2 regions of the Paenibacillus sp. 10L310 genome follow, and region 1 is predicted to be linked to the other one. Evidence: a T-box and tRNA genes for the amino acid it is inferred to sense, from the RefSeq annotation. Region 1 holds a T-box; the other holds one or more tRNA genes.
What was found. A T-box is a leader RNA that pairs with one kind of tRNA and senses whether it is charged. The one in region 1 lies ahead of argS (arginine--tRNA ligase), so its partner is inferred to be a tRNA-Arg.
Positions count from the first base shown of each region.

Region 2: it has a tRNA-Arg gene. The T-box ahead of argS (arginine--tRNA ligase) is inferred to sense a tRNA for this amino acid. The anticodon was not compared.

Region 1 is NZ_JBFTKC010000001.1:1,112,871-1,120,522, forward strand. It holds gene AC1DE7_RS05310 (hypothetical protein) at 119-625, shown strand; gene AC1DE7_RS05315 (PLDc N-terminal domain-containing protein) at 615-773, shown strand; gene AC1DE7_RS05320 (oxidoreductase) at 885-1,904, shown strand; gene AC1DE7_RS05325 (hypothetical protein) at 1,979-2,533, shown strand; gene AC1DE7_RS05330 (MogA/MoaB family molybdenum cofactor biosynthesis protein) at 2,610-3,128, opposite strand; gene AC1DE7_RS05335 (CobW family GTP-binding protein) at 3,300-4,418, shown strand; gene AC1DE7_RS05340 (four-helix bundle copper-binding protein) at 4,492-4,827, shown strand; T-box leader at 5,006-5,296, shown strand; gene argS (arginine--tRNA ligase) at 5,361-7,091, shown strand; gene AC1DE7_RS05350 (ATP-binding cassette domain-containing protein) at 7,098-7,652, shown strand, end outside.
Region 2 is NZ_JBFTKC010000007.1:229,511-237,162, forward strand. It holds gene asnB (asparagine synthase (glutamine-hydrolyzing)) at 1-987, opposite strand, end outside; gene AC1DE7_RS17650 (hypothetical protein) at 1,180-1,479, shown strand; gene AC1DE7_RS17655 (hypothetical protein) at 1,511-1,867, shown strand; gene AC1DE7_RS17660 (magnetosome magnetite crystal formation protein family) at 2,045-2,338, opposite strand; tRNA gene AC1DE7_RS17665 (tRNA-Arg) at 2,818-2,891, shown strand; gene AC1DE7_RS17670 (class I SAM-dependent methyltransferase) at 3,323-4,093, shown strand; gene AC1DE7_RS17675 (S8 family serine peptidase) at 4,489-7,652, shown strand, end outside.

The sequences.
Region 1 (7,652 bases):
GAGGTTGTAGGGGAAAAGCAGTAATTATTTCTCGGGAAAGCGCACGAGACGCCAAATTCTGCATCGCATTGTTTCAATCCCGCAGCTGTAGGGGATGAAAGTAAGAGGAGGTGCAGACATGAGATGGATATTAGGACTGGTCTGGATCGCTTTTATTGCCTATGCAGTGTTGTTGGCACCAGGGCAGTCACCTGGAAGTGATCCGATATTCAAAGAACTGATCACCCTGCAAAGCAAAGAGCCTTGGTTACTTACGGTATTTTCGTGGTTAGGTATTTTCCCGGCAGTTTATGTCTGTATGCTGTTAAGAACATCTGTGAAAGAACGAGGTGGCCGTGTACCGGCTTGGCCTTTTGTCATACTTTCTTTCGGACTGGGTGCTTTTGCCCTGCTTCCCTATTATGCATGGTCATCATCCGCAAATAGAGCTTCGGGTTACGCAAACTTACATTTTGGTCATCAGCGGGAGGCGGGAATTGGACGGGTAGCAGCCCACAAACTGACGCATGTCGTCCTTCTGCTGTTAACGCTGGGGGGCAACATTCTATGCCGTGACGCAAGGTCATCCGGCTGTATATATGGAAGCATTCAATCAATCTGCCTTTGTACATATCATGACGATTGATTTTGTACTGCTGACCTTACTTTCCATGATTGCGATATACAGGGATACTAAAGTGAGTCGACGTTCAGCAGCTTGGACCGCGGCAGGCATCATCCCTATTGTGGGTCCACTAATCTATCTGTTGACGCTCAGGAGAGACAGAGTTTGATCATCAATATTTGAAGGATTCCATAGGTAAACGGAGCCGTTAAGCCTGAATGCGAACAATTCATGTGCTTAATGGAAAAATATATAAAATCCAAAAGAGGAGTGGCTATAGATGAAAAACCATTTTAACGCATATGTTGTCCGTAAAGAAGAACAGGGCGGAGTGAAAGCTGCTATAGAGCAATTGAAGAAGGAAGATCTGCCAAATGGAGATGTAACGGTACAGGTGCAGTATTCCAGTGTCAATTATAAAGACGGACTCGCTACCCTTGACAAAGGCGGTGTCGTTCGTGAGTACCCGATGGTACCGGGAATTGATCTGGCCGGAACGGTAGAAGAGTCGGTAAGTGGACGTTTTGCACCAGGAGATCGGGTGATCAGTACAGGATTTGAACCTGGCGTATCCCATTACGGAGGGTACAGCGAGTATGCGCGTCTGCGCAGTGAATGGCTGGTACCTCTGCCACCAGGTCTCAGTGAGAAAGAGGCCATGGCAATTGGAACCGCAGGATTTACGGCTGCACTTTCGGTAGATGCGCTGTTACAGGCTGGAGTGACACCGGAGATGGGCAAGGTTCTGGTTACGGGTGCAACGGGTGGTGTTGGCAGTATGGCAGTAGCGATTCTGGCGAAGCTTGGCTTTGAAGTAACAGCCAGCACAGGCAAGAAGGAGCAGGAGGAGCCATTGCTTAGAAACTTGGGAGCCTCAGAGGTCATTACTCGTGAAGAAGCTGATACTCCAGCTAAAGGAGCGATGGGGAAACAGCTATGGGCGGGAGTTGTTGATCCAACAGGAGGACCGGCTCTTGCGGAGCGATTAAAACAGATTCAATACGGAGGTGCGGTAGCGGTATCCGGGTTAACTGGAGGCACAGCTTTTGAATCCACGGTACTTCCGTTTATTTTGCGTGGCATCCAGCTTATTGGTATAGACTCTGTATATTGTCCGATGGAACGTCGGGAACGATTGTGGAAACTGCTCGGGGGAGAATGGAAACCGGAGCGCGCACTGGAACTGGGAATCCGGGAGATTTCTCTAGATCAATTGTCTCATACGCTAGAGACGATACTCCAAGGTGGTGCAGTAGGTCGTACGGTGGTCAATACAATATCAGATCTGCCATCCGCATAAGATTCTAAGTCCTTAGACATGCTAATTCTACCTGATTGGGTCACAGTACACGTGGCTGGAAAGGAAGGATTGGCATGTGGTTTGGTAGAAAAGGCCGAAGTCTGGTTGGAAGAACAATGAAGTCGGTACTTGTAAGTGGCGTGTTGATCACGAGTGTCTGGTCCCTGGTGGCTTGTTCGGCATCATCCATTGAACAGGAGCGGAAGGTCTACACCCGCGAAGCGACAGATGAAGGAAATGTGCGGGCACAGAGTCAAGGACACGGATTAAACGGTGAATTGGTGAGTGAGATCAGTAAGAGTTTTGAAGCAAAAGGCATTCAACTTATGAATAACATGTCTGCCGATGACGACCATGGCGGGATCTCTTATATGTATTTGTTGAATGGAAGTGGCAGACACATCGTGAAAGTCCATATTTTCAGTGATGCGACAACCCGGGCGGCCAGCATGAAACAAATGTATAGTGAGAATCGTGATGAGGCTGTCTTGGAGAATGCGCTTGGCCGGACAACGATTCGTAGCAAAGGGTACGTCTCACTCGTTTATACAGCTTCCGGTGGGGAAAAGGACAAGTATGAACAGGATGTTATGCAGGTGTTCCAACATGTGTTGGGGCAACTAAGGTAAGAGAAGATGGGAGCACAGAAAACTTTCAATCCTTACCGTACAGCTGAAAATAAACCCGAAAAACCCGTCTGATCTTTCAGACGGGTTTATATATTTCACGCATGACATGCCGCAACTCGGGCAGAATGAGTTTTTCCATGGCCAATTTGACAGCTCCTTTGGAACCCGGCATGGAGAATACGGCTGTGCGTCCAATCGTTCCAGCGACGGCTCTGCTCAGGATGGCAGCGGAACCGATATCTTCAGTGTAACTGAGAAAACGGAAGATCTCACCAAAGCCCGGGAGTTCCTTGTCGAGTAGTGAGGATACTGCTTCATAAGTTGTATCTCGGGGTGCAATCCCTGTACCGCCGCTCAGTAGCACGGCTTCAATATCATCACGAACAGCTGCATCTTGCAGGATGCTTCGAATGTTCTCCGTTTCATCTGGTGTGATGATGTATTCAACAATCTGATAACCCGCTTCATTCAAAAGCTGGTGCATGAGCTGGCCACTGGTATCGGTGTCTTTAGTTCGTGTGTCAGACACTGTAACAATCATGCACGATACCCTGTCAGGGGCTTCCTGGCGATGTTGTTCCACTGAATTAGTCATGAAACTTCCTCCTTCAATCAACATGTCCTCATAGCATAGACCATCCGGTAGAATCAGGCAATGTACTGTGGGAGAGTTGAACGTTATTGCACAACGAATGCGGGATGGTGTACACTCGCTAGATATAGATAGATCAGGTTACAAGAAGGACAATCAGAGAGGTGTATACGCATGAATGAAACGATTTTAAAAGAACAATCCATACCTGTATATATACTGTCAGGTTTTTTGGGGAGTGGCAAAACAACACTGCTTGTTCAGTTGATCGAACATTGGCAACAGCAGGGTTTGCGTCCCGCAGTGGTTATGAATGAGTTAGGCGAAGTTAATCTGGATGGTCAGATTGTGGATTCCACCGTTCCAATGACTGAGATGTTAGGTGGATGCATCTGTTGTACCGTACGTGGTGACTTGGGATTGCAACTTGCTGATCTCGTTCAAGAGGAATCACCGGATGTGATCATCATTGAAGCCACCGGTGCGGCGAATCCAATGGAGATTCTGGATGCGGTAACGGAGACCTCACTCTACATGCGACTGGAACTGAAAAGTCTCATTACTGTTGTGGATGCAGCACATCTGTCTGGTCTGTATCAGGAGCAGAAGGGGCAGACCTTCAAGCTAATGCAGGAGCAGATTCGTTGTGCGTCTGTGCTTCTCTTGAACAAAACGGATCGGGTGAGTGCACAGGAACTGCAGGATCTGGAGCAGCTTTTGGCAAAATGGAATGGCTTCGCCCCTGTAATTCCTACGGTGAAATGTGAGGTAGAGATGGATCTGTTGCTTCGCAGCGGGGCAGACGTGCATGTACGTGATTCAGCTTCTGAAGCAGACAAGCCAGCTCACCAAGAGCATCATGTGCATACGGAAGCCTGTGGTACACATGGCTGCAATCATGGTCATGAACATACAGATCATACACTCCAAGGCGATGATACGAATACTGACGCATCCCATAGGCATGTCCATGCCCACAGTCACGAGCATTCCGCTCCTCATGCATCACACGAACATGTCATGGTGTATACGCATTATTTCAGTCATCCGGTGAACAGCGAAGCATTTGAACAATTTGTATCTGCTTTGCCACGAGACGTGTATCGAGCGAAAGGTATTTTATCGTTTAGTGACACGGCGAGCCGTTTCTGGTTCCAGTATGCCTACCGTGAATCGGATTACATGAAGATCACACCTCAGGGAGATGTCCCTAATGTTGCTGTGTTTATAGGTGAACATTTTGACCAAACTGTCATTCGTGACCAATTACTGGAATTGGAAGCGATAAAGTAGGTTAGATGATTCAATATTCCTCCGAACTGGGTATTAAGATGCATAGCAAACTATGCCTGGGAGGTAACTTTAAATGACACAACAACAATATCAACAATGTATCGATGCTTGCCTGGAGTGCATGAATGCATGCAACGTATGTTACATATCGAGTCTGAAAGAATATGATCTGGCGATGTTGCGTGATTGCATTCGTTTGAATCGGGAATGTGCGGAGATCTGCAGTTTTGCTGCACAAGCGATGACACGTGGAAGTGATTTCATTGCTGAAATATGCGAATTGTGTGTGAAAGCTTGTGAAGCTTGCGCCGCTGAGTGTGGCAAACACCACCATGATCACTGCCAAGCATGTGCAGAGGCTTGCCGCAGATGTGCAGAAGCTTGCCGGTTGATGGCAGCAGTAGCGTAAATATTATTTCACTGGAATATATAACTAAACCGATAATGACCGTTGTCCCCTAAGGGAAGGCAGTGAACACAAGCATCTGAGACGATGTGCCTATGTGTTGCCTTTCAGTAGGGGATTTTTAATGCAGGTTGCCAAGTCTGATCGTGGTATGTATAATGATGGCAATGAATTGAATTGAAGAATATCAATGATCGGGAGAGTAGCCAGATCCATACATGACAGCGAGCCGGGAGAGGTGGAAGCCGGTATGACATGACCTGAGTGAACCGCACCCGTGAGATGGTTATCCGAAAAGATGTGCGTATCCCGATTGGGATAGACCATATCTGTCTGAGGGTAACCCGGCTTGCGACCGTTATACGCATCGAGCGGAACAGTTTTACTGGTATGCATGTTGATGCATATTAGGAGTAGCCTGTTCACCTAGAGTGGTACCGCGGGAACTGTTAATTCAGCTCTCGTCTCTTATTTAGAGACGAGAGCTTTTTTGTGTTTAATTTCAGCCAATAATGAATGGATAAGGAGTGTTTGACATGTTGATGAAGCAGGCTGCGGCCGATATTACCCCTTTAACGGGTTTGAATGAAGAAGAGGTTCTGAGATTACTGGAAGTCCCACCACAGGCGGAGATGGGTGATGCAGCATTCCCTTGTTTTGTATTAGCGAAGTCATTAAAAAAAGCACCGGCAGTCATTGCGACCGAGCTCGCAACGGGATTGCAGGCATCTGGAATTGAAGCGACTCCCGCCGGGCCGTATGTAAATATCCGTTTCAATCGGGAGAAGCTCGCGCCGAATCTGCTGAAAGAACTGGGGAATGCGGCATTTGGTAAGCTTCAGCTTGGTCAAGGTTCACGTGTTGTAATTGATATGTCTTCCCCTAACATCGCAAAACCCTTCGGAATTGGACATTTGCGTTCTACTGTAATCGGTGCAGCACTGTATCGGCTGTATAACGAAGCGGGTTATACCTCCGTAAGTGTGAATCACTTGGGAGACTGGGGAACCCAGTTTGGCAAGCAGATCGCAGCGTACAAACGGTGGGGCAATGATGAAGCGTTGCAGGCAGACCCGATCCGTACGTCCCTGGAACTGTATGTGCGCTTCCACGATGAGGCGGAGAACGATCCTTCTCTGGAGATTGAGGCACGCGAGTGGTTCCGCAAGCTGGAGCAAGGGGATGATGAAGCACAGCGGTTATGGGCGTTCTTTGTGGAAGTGAGCATGAAGGAATTCAACCGGATGTATGAACGCCTGAATGTACAGTTCGACCATACGCTGGGAGAAAGCTTTTACAATGACAAGATGGGCGCAGTGGTTGAAGAACTGAAGGCAAAAGGTTTACTTGAAGAGAGTGATGGTGCACTCGTGGTACGTCTGGAAGATGAGAACATGCCCCCATGCCTGATTATCAAAAAAGATGGAACAACAATCTATCCTACTCGGGATTTGGCTACGGCAGTTTATCGTCATGGGGTGATGAAGGCAGATCGGTTGTTATACGTGGTCGGAGGCGAGCAGAAGTTACATTTCCGGCAGGTATTTGCGGTCCTATCCCGGATGGGTCATGAATGGTCTGCGAAGTGTGAACATATCCCGTTTGGATTAATGCGTTTTGAGGGACGGAAAATGTCTACCCGCCGCGGTAAAGTCGTCTTTTTGCAGGAAGTGTTGGATGAGGCAGTTGCTCGTGCTTTGCAAATTATTCAGGAGAAAAACCCGAATCTGGAGAACCCTCAGAAGGTGGCTGAGGCGGTCGGTGTAGGGGCCATTGTCTTCGGTGATCTGCGTAATAATCGGTTAAACGATGTGGATTTCTCCTTGGAGGATGCGGTGAGTTTTGAAGGAGAGACCGGACCTTATGTGCAGTATACCCATGCCAGGATTCAAAGTGTGCTTGCCAAGGCAGAAGAGGCGATCCGCGTGGAAAATGAAAACCCTTTGACTAAACCCAACCTTGCGGAAGGTGAGAATAACACAGTAACCACTCTATCCCCTATCGGAGATACCTCATGGGCATTGCTGAAACTGCTTGGTGATTATCCCGAGTATTTGGAAAAAGCGATTCATCGGAATGAGCCTTCGGTCATTGCCAAATATACTATAGATGTCGCTCAAGCATTCAACCGTTTCTATCACGCAGAACGGATTGCGGATGCGTCATCTGATGTAAGATCCTTCCGAGTGGCATTGGCCAAACGGACTGCCGAACGCCTCGCGTACAGTTTACATTTGCTAGGTGTGCAAGCTCCAGAGCGGATGTGATCCCAGGTGATATGGAGTAAACGTGGACTTTTCAAGAAAGCCAATCAAGATGTACCAGACTCATTAGGTCGAGGTATGTTGCTTCAACGAGTGAGCAAGCGATTAGGTAATGCTCAAGTACTTGATGAAATTAATCTGGAAGTGAAGCAGGGAGAATGTGCTGTACTTATTGGCAGAAACGGTTCTGGCAAAAGTACGTTGCTACGTATGTTGGCAGGTATTTTGTTACCCGATACAGGATCGATCCAGCGCACAATGAAGGGTTCTGATGGGTATGCAGTAGATGGCCTGCCACGTTTACCCTTTACTTCTGGAGAGTACTTGTGGGACATGGGACGGATTCGGGGCATTCGCCCCGAAATACTGCGTGGGCGGATTAGAGAACTTAGTGAACTTTTATATCTCGATACCGCGATCGATCAGAAGTTACCCTTATTATCCAAGGGCACATTGCAAAAAGTAAATTTGATTCAGGCCCTGTTACCTGGACCGGGTGGACTTTTGCTGCTGGATGAACCTTTATCAGGCTTGGATATTCCAGCTCAAGAGGGCATTGTATCC
Region 2 (7,652 bases), on a different contig from region 1:
GTGATGGTCGGTCTTGAGTTCATCCACCATTCGCTTAATCCAGGGTCCATCTGCACCCGGCTGAAAGGAATGCGCCTGGAAATGCTTGGCGTTATCCACATAATCGACAGAATACGTACTGATTTGGCCTTGCCCGGTTCGCTTGTAATAATCAACGGCTAATGCAGACAAGGCGCTGGAGTCCAGTCCTCCTGATAAAAGAGAGCATACTGGAACATCCGAAGCCAACTGGCGCTCCAGTGTATCTTGCAAGAGAGAGCGTACCTCTGCTGCCGTCTCTTCCAGGTTCTGTTCGTGGTTCTGGCTTTCCAGTTTCCAGTAGGCATAGGTTCGGATACCGTTTCGGTTATAGATCAGCGCGTGCGCAGGCTTGAGTTCGCTTAGTGAAGAGTATACGCCGTGTCCTGGTGTCCGTGCAGGCCCTACGATAAACACTTCGGCCAATCCTTCCGGGCCAACAGCGGCTTCCACATCAGGGTGAATAAGCAGAGCTTTGGGCTCTGAACCAAATACGAGAGTGTCTTTGTTATTACTGTAGAACAGAGGTTTCACGCCAAGGCGATCTCTTGCGATAAAAACTTGTTCGCGTCCCCCATCCCATATGGCAAAAGCAAAAATACCGTTAAACCGGTCAACACATGCCGGTCCCCACTCAATATAAGAGGCGAGCAACACTTCCGTATCACATTGCGTGCGGAACTGATGCCCCCGCTGGAGCAATTCCTTTTTCAACTCGGGTGCATTGTATAGTTCTCCGTTATACACGACGGTATAGGAGGTATCTCCCTGTAACGCATGCATGGGCTGTGCGCCGTTCTCGGGGTCCATTACACTAAGACGCCGATGTCCAAAGGCACAAGGATTGGAGATCCATGTACCTGAAGCGTCGGGCCCCCGGTTCGACAAGCTATCCGTCATACGGACCAGCAGCTCTGATTCCTGGGTCAAATCCCGATTCCACTGTATGAAGCCGGTAATACCGCACATGGTTTGTTCATCCTTTCTTGGTCGAGTCATTCATCCGTATGGCTGCTTAGTTACTGGCAACCAGCAAATGTTGTCTTTTCGTCAGAGGTCGTAACAAATATATGCCGAAAGCAGGCATAAAATGTCTGTCCTCTTCGGAAACTAGTTCTAGGGACAACGGCCTCAACATGCCTGTGAAGGAGAGAACATGCAATGGACAGTATGAAGTATTATGTGTCTGTCATGGGCCGCTCCGTTATTCCGGATCCGTCGGTAACATCATATGAATGGATCATTCAGGCAACGCCGCAGGAAGCGGAGCAATTACTGGGACTGCTGAGCCTCATGCAGGAAAAGGAGGAAGAGGCCTTTCCTGGCATGGTATTCCCATGGCCAGATACACCGGAGGAGTCCGTAAACCGAGCTTATGAAACGGTATTACAACAGGTGTATCGAGAGATTTACCGATTGGGCACACCAGAGACACGATACCAGATTGAACAAAGTACATGATAAGCACAAAGGAAAAGGAGCGCGATGACGAATGTATGCCATTCAAGATGCCAAAATACGCAGATTAACCGAGGTGGATGGATTGTCTTGTGCAGAGGTTGAAGTGCAGCCTGGAAATGCCGGAGATCCGTCGTTACTTGTATACGTGGCTTCAACACAGCCCGGAAATTCGCTGGAAGTTGTTCGGATTGTACGCAATCACTCCGATTCGGCGATCGACTGGTATAACAATAATATGCATACTGCGTTTGAAGAGGCGACAGATACCGCATTTGAGAACAGCGAAGGTATGACAGTAGAAGAAGATAAAGCTCGGTTTCAAAGTGAGTTGTTTTCCTTTGGTTTACTTGGTCCAACACTTCAGCGTTATCTGATCGGGCAGGCTTAACAGGTAACGCTCCAGCAACACATGTGGCGATAGTGGGATAGAGTTCGATGTTGAGCTATATGTAGATGCGACCTGTTGCTGTTGCTGGTTGCTCTGACTGTATCTGTAACTGGAAAAACCCGCCGTTGTTGAACGGCGGGTTTTGTTATGCGATGGTCAGATCAGGTGGAGATGTGATCAAGCATACTCGCGCAGCACTTGAATCCCTTTAACCACATTGTACACAAAGCTTAATCCGTAAATCACAAAGAATAGAATGACAAACCCAACGGCGGAACCCAGACTATGCGCAGTCACGAAGAAATAAAATAACGGAATGGCAGCGAGAAAGGGGAATACATGTGAGAATAAGGCGCGTTTTGCATGTCCCTCAATGTAATCATCCTTGGCAACAATCCATATAATGATCGGAAACAGGAACGGGGCAAAGAAAATACTAAAGTAGGATAAGGCTGATAAAAGTTGTCTCATGACGATTCTCTCCTTCAATGGATCATTGAAATGTATGTATGCAAAAGATTACCCAGCAATTCTGACATTGAAAATGTCTGATGTTAATCTTACTCTAAATGTCCCAATCTCCTCAATATAACCTGGTTCAAGCTATCATATTCTCCAAGGGACTGAAGTATGAGAATAACACCGAAAAGTACATTTATCGCCTTTGATTACGAATGATGCCTAGTGGCATCATCAACATCGAATATGGAATTCAGCCGAAATATGCGGATGCTTACGAAGGTTGTTTCCTTTGGAAACAATGTAGTTGCTCACGTAGTTTGCCTACGCTCCGCTACTCCATTTCTAGCTTCATTCCATCTTCTCGGTACTGAAAACCGGAGTTTTTGAACCCGCATTTAAGTATAATTATTAATTTTTTATAAAACTATTGAAAAATATAGAAATCAGAGTATAATAAGAACCGCGCCGAAAATTTATTATACATATTTGTCTCAGTAGCTCAGCTGGATAGAGCAACGCCCTTCTAAGGCGTCGGTCGGGGGTTCGAATCCCTCCTGGGACGTAAAAAAGAAGAAGCTTCCTTCGGGAAGCTTCTTCTTTTTCGTTCAGGGGAAGAGAACCCCAACGGTTCGTCGGAGCATTCGCTTCGTTAGCACCACTTCGCAGTCTCGACTGGAAGGAGAGTATCCCTCCTGGGACGTAAAAAAAGAAGAAGCTTCCTTCGGGAAGCTTCTTCTTTTTCGTTCAAGGGAAGAGAACCCCCAATGGTTCGTCGGAGCATCCGCTTCGTTAGCGCTACATCGCAGTCTCGACTGGAAGGAGAGTATCCCTCCTGGGACGTATTAAAAAGAAACTTCCTTCGGGAAGTGTTTTGCGTTCAGAGGAAGTCTTTTATTGGTTATACCTATAAATAATATAGAATTTATATATTTAAGGAATAAACAATTCTATGCCACAATGAGGATATCAATAACGAAAGCGACGGTGGTATCCATGAAATCATTAAATCAATGGGAAGCAGATGAGTATGACAACAAACTGGCTTTTGTGTCCGGATACGGCAAAAATCTGATCTCTTGGCTTCAACCCCAAAAAGGGGAATACATTCTTGATCTGGGTTGCGGGACGGGGGATTTGACGCATGAAATTTCTCTGACTGGAGCTGAAGTTATTGGCATGGATGCATCGACGGACATGATTCGCCGTGCGAGGAAGAAATTCCCTGAACTTGAGTTCGTGGAAGGAGACGGTCATCAGTTTGAGACGAATAGACTGTATGATGCCGTCTTCTCCAATGCAGCCCTGCACTGGATGCGAAGCCCGCGATTAGTGGTGGATAGTATATGGAAATCTTTGAAGCCCGGAGGGCGTTTTGTCGCAGAGTTCGGTGGTAAAGGGAACGTGCAGACCATTGTGAATGCATTAGAGCAGGTTATGGAGCGAAACACGGGCATTCGTGCATCGGAACGCAACCCTTGGTACTTTCCTTCGATCGGAGAATATAGCCATATTTTAGAGCAACGTGGATTTGTGGTGCGACAGGCCTATCACTACGACCGTCCTACGAGACTAGCAGATGGTGAGCAGGGTATAGTAGGCTGGTTGGCTCATTTTGGAGGGGACTATTTTGAGAGTCTCAGTCATGAAGAGATACAACAAATATGCCATGAAACCAGTCAGATCGTGATGTCTCACCTTTGGAAAGATGATGCGATGTATGCTGATTACAAGCGCCTGCGTATTGAAGCCGTGAAGCCAGAATAAAGTAAAATTTTGTGATATGTAGCAATTTTTATCGATGTTAAACGAATTATCGTGATTCTTTGTATACTAATTACGCTTCCCCTATATACCAGGAATCTCTTTCGGATAAAGAGGCTCTTGGTCTTTTTTTTGATGCATTATTTTAAAAATGAAATATTCAAACGACAAATAATTACAAATGGATATTTTTATCATACTGAAGACCCATATAAGTAATTTCTATATCATATTTGTAATTATTTAGAAGGAAAATGTGGTATTTTGATAGAATAATTTACCAAGGGTCAATCTTCTTGCAGATAGGCGGTGAAATTGGAGTGTGTATTGCAGTACGCACAAACAGCAGGAACCCATCATTTGGTGACGTATTCACATTTAAAAGGAGGGGCAAAGCCTTGAGTAAACGATTGATATCCACGTTATTAAGTGTTCTGATGGTCTTTTCCATTATTCTCCCCGCGGCTGGAGCCGCTCCCGCAGATTCAGTTATTCAGCTTGACAACTTACCCAGTACAGCCGAAGCCAAACAATGGAGAGAGATTCTTGCAGGACGGGAAGCGAAACTTGCCGCAGATCCATTTTTGGATAAAAGCTTGGAAGGTCTGGGTGGAGAGAACACCCGAGTGATCGTTGAGCTTTCCAATAAACCTGTTGCAGTAGCGCAAGGTGAATCAACCCTCTCCGGAAAATCTTTTACCTCCTCTATGGAAACAAAGGCTGTGACTCAAGTTGAGCAACAACAACAGTCATTTGTACATAGCCTCACTCAGAAGAAAATCAAACATGAAGTATTGGAAGAATATGCATATGCCCTGAATGGTGTAGCGATTGAGCTTAAAGGAAACCAGGTGGGACAATTGCTTCAAATACCTGGCGTGGTCAGCGTATATCCTGACCTTGAAGTTACAATAGCGCCAGAGACAGATGAAGTGAACCCGTACATGAAAGACACAGCGCCTTTTATTGGTGCACCTGAAGTATGGGATCTGGGTTACAAAGGAAATGGCATCAAAGTGGGTGTCATCGATACAGGGATTGACTATGAACATCCTAATTTGCAGGAAGCTTACAAAGGCGGATGGGACTTTGTTGGAAACGACAATGATCCGTATGAAGCGACATATCAGGAATGGAAAGCTTCGGGTGAACCTGAGTTCAATGCTACTGGAAGCGCCTATTACACCTCCCACGGTACGCACGTAGCGGGTACCGTTGCTGCTCGTGAAGCAGGGGACTACGGTATTGTTGGTGTTGCTCCTGAAGCAGACATTTATGCTTACCGTGTACTTGGACCGTATGGTAGTGGTCAAACCTCATGGGTACTCGGCGGAATTGATCGTTCTGTTCAAGATGGCATGGATGTAATTAATCTCTCGTTGGGTAACGCCGCCAACGACCCGAGTTATATTACTTCAGTTGCTCTGAACAATGCGATGTTGTCTGGTGTGACAGCAGTTGTAGCAAGTGGTAACAGTGGACCCAACCGTTATACTCTCGGTTCTCCGGGTGCGTCTGCAATGGCTATCACGGTAGGTAACTCTACAGGACCTAGCCAGCTGATTACAGCCGATACTCACTTCTGGATTGGTGAGGAAGGCGAAGAGACACAACCTGAACAACAACCGGTGCCAGAGGTTGAACAATCTCCTGAACTGGGGACGGCACCTGGAACAGAAGAGCCTGAAGGTTCAGAGCAAGGTGTACCCGCAACTGCTGATGAGGAAAGTGCAGCGGCTGTGCAGGACGCAGTTTCTAACGAAGCTGAAGTTCCGAATGTAGAAGAAGCTACAAAGGAAGAAAATACTCCATCTGCATCACCTTCTGCACCGGTGGAAGCTTCTCCTGAAGCTGCTCCAGTGGAAGAAGAGTCTGTAATTGCTCCGACTGAAGCTCCACTGGCTATTACAGAGTCGGTTTACCGTCTGGATCTGATGGGATGGAGTCTGTCAGCAGATCCTGAAACTGTTTTGACAGGGAAATATGAGCTTGAATTTGCAACACTGGGTAAGCCAACTGACTTTGAAGGTAAGGATTTTACAGGTAAAGTGGCATTAATACAGCGTGGTGAAATCGCATTTGTAGAGAAAATCGCCAATGCTAAAGCGGCCGGAGCCGTGGCTGTTATTGTATATAACAACATTCCGGGTCCAATCGGTGTAAGTCTGGGCGATAACTTTGAACTCATTCCAACACTGAGCATGTCCAAGGAAGATGGAGATGTGATCAAGGCTGAGCTGGACGCAGGCCAAACCGTTGAAGTGAGCTTTAGTGATTTTGAACGTTCCCAAACTCCGGGCGATGAAATGAATTCATCAAGTTCACGTGGACCTGCTAAGGTAACACTGGATATCAAACCGGATATTGTTGCACCAGGTACAAGCATTCTGTCTACGATTCCCGCCTACGGCAAGGATGAGCCAGATGCAGATTACGCACAAGCTTATGATCGTAAATCAGGTACAAGTATGGCTACACCTCATGTAGCAGGCCTGATTGCGCTGTTGATTGAAAAACATCCGGACTGGACGCCATTTGATATCAAAGTTGCGCTCATGAACAATAGTAAGGTGCTGGATACAACCAAGTTTGATGTATTTGATCAAGGTGCTGGCCGCATTCAGGCTGTAAACACCATCGATCCTGCTGCTTTTGTCAAAGTGCTTGATGTAACTCAATACACAGAAAGTGGCTCTGTTGTTGAAAAGGAGAATATCACCGGAAGTATCAACTACGGTAATTTCCTGAGCACAGATGAAAAGACGATTACCAAAACGATTAAAGTTGAAGCGCTGAATGGTAGTGGCGGGGATTACACCGTAAATGTGAATCCAACTCGTAATGTTGCTGGTGTATCCGTTGCGGTAGACAAGAGTTCCTTCACACTGAATGGTGAGGAAGAACTTGCAGTAACAATCACCGTACCACGAGGGGTTACTGCGACTACAGAAGCACAAGGATACATCGAGTTGTCGAACGGAACCAATACCTTTTCGGTGCCATATGTTGCTCATTTCAACGTTACGTTGACTGGAGTTAAATATATTGAAACCGTAAAAGGAACTGAAAAAAATCCTTTCCACTATCCATTGAAGGCTGATGGTACGTTGGATACGCTTAATGTAGCAATGGAATTCTATAATCCGATGACATTTGCCCTGATTGAGATTTATGATGGTCTTAATCCGGAAGGTGGATATTATCAAGATGGTTATATCGGCTCCATTTTCGGTAACTATTTTAACTTCAATGCCAATGCAAGATACAACCTTGCTTGGGACGGCTCATATGCAGATTACACAACCGATGAAGTGACTGAGATTCCGGATGGTTTATATACGGTAGACATCACTACGATTGGTACGGACGGCAAAACCTATAAGGAAGACACTTCGCCATTTTTGGTGAAAAAGACAGCTCCGGCTGTAACTGCACCAGAAGCGTTGGAGTTCAAAGAGGATGAGTCTGCTGTCCTTAATGGTAGCGTGGAAGATTTGTACTTCCGTGTAGCTCCTGCGCTTGCCAGCGGATGGGACATCACGTTTGATCCGGCAGCTTCCCT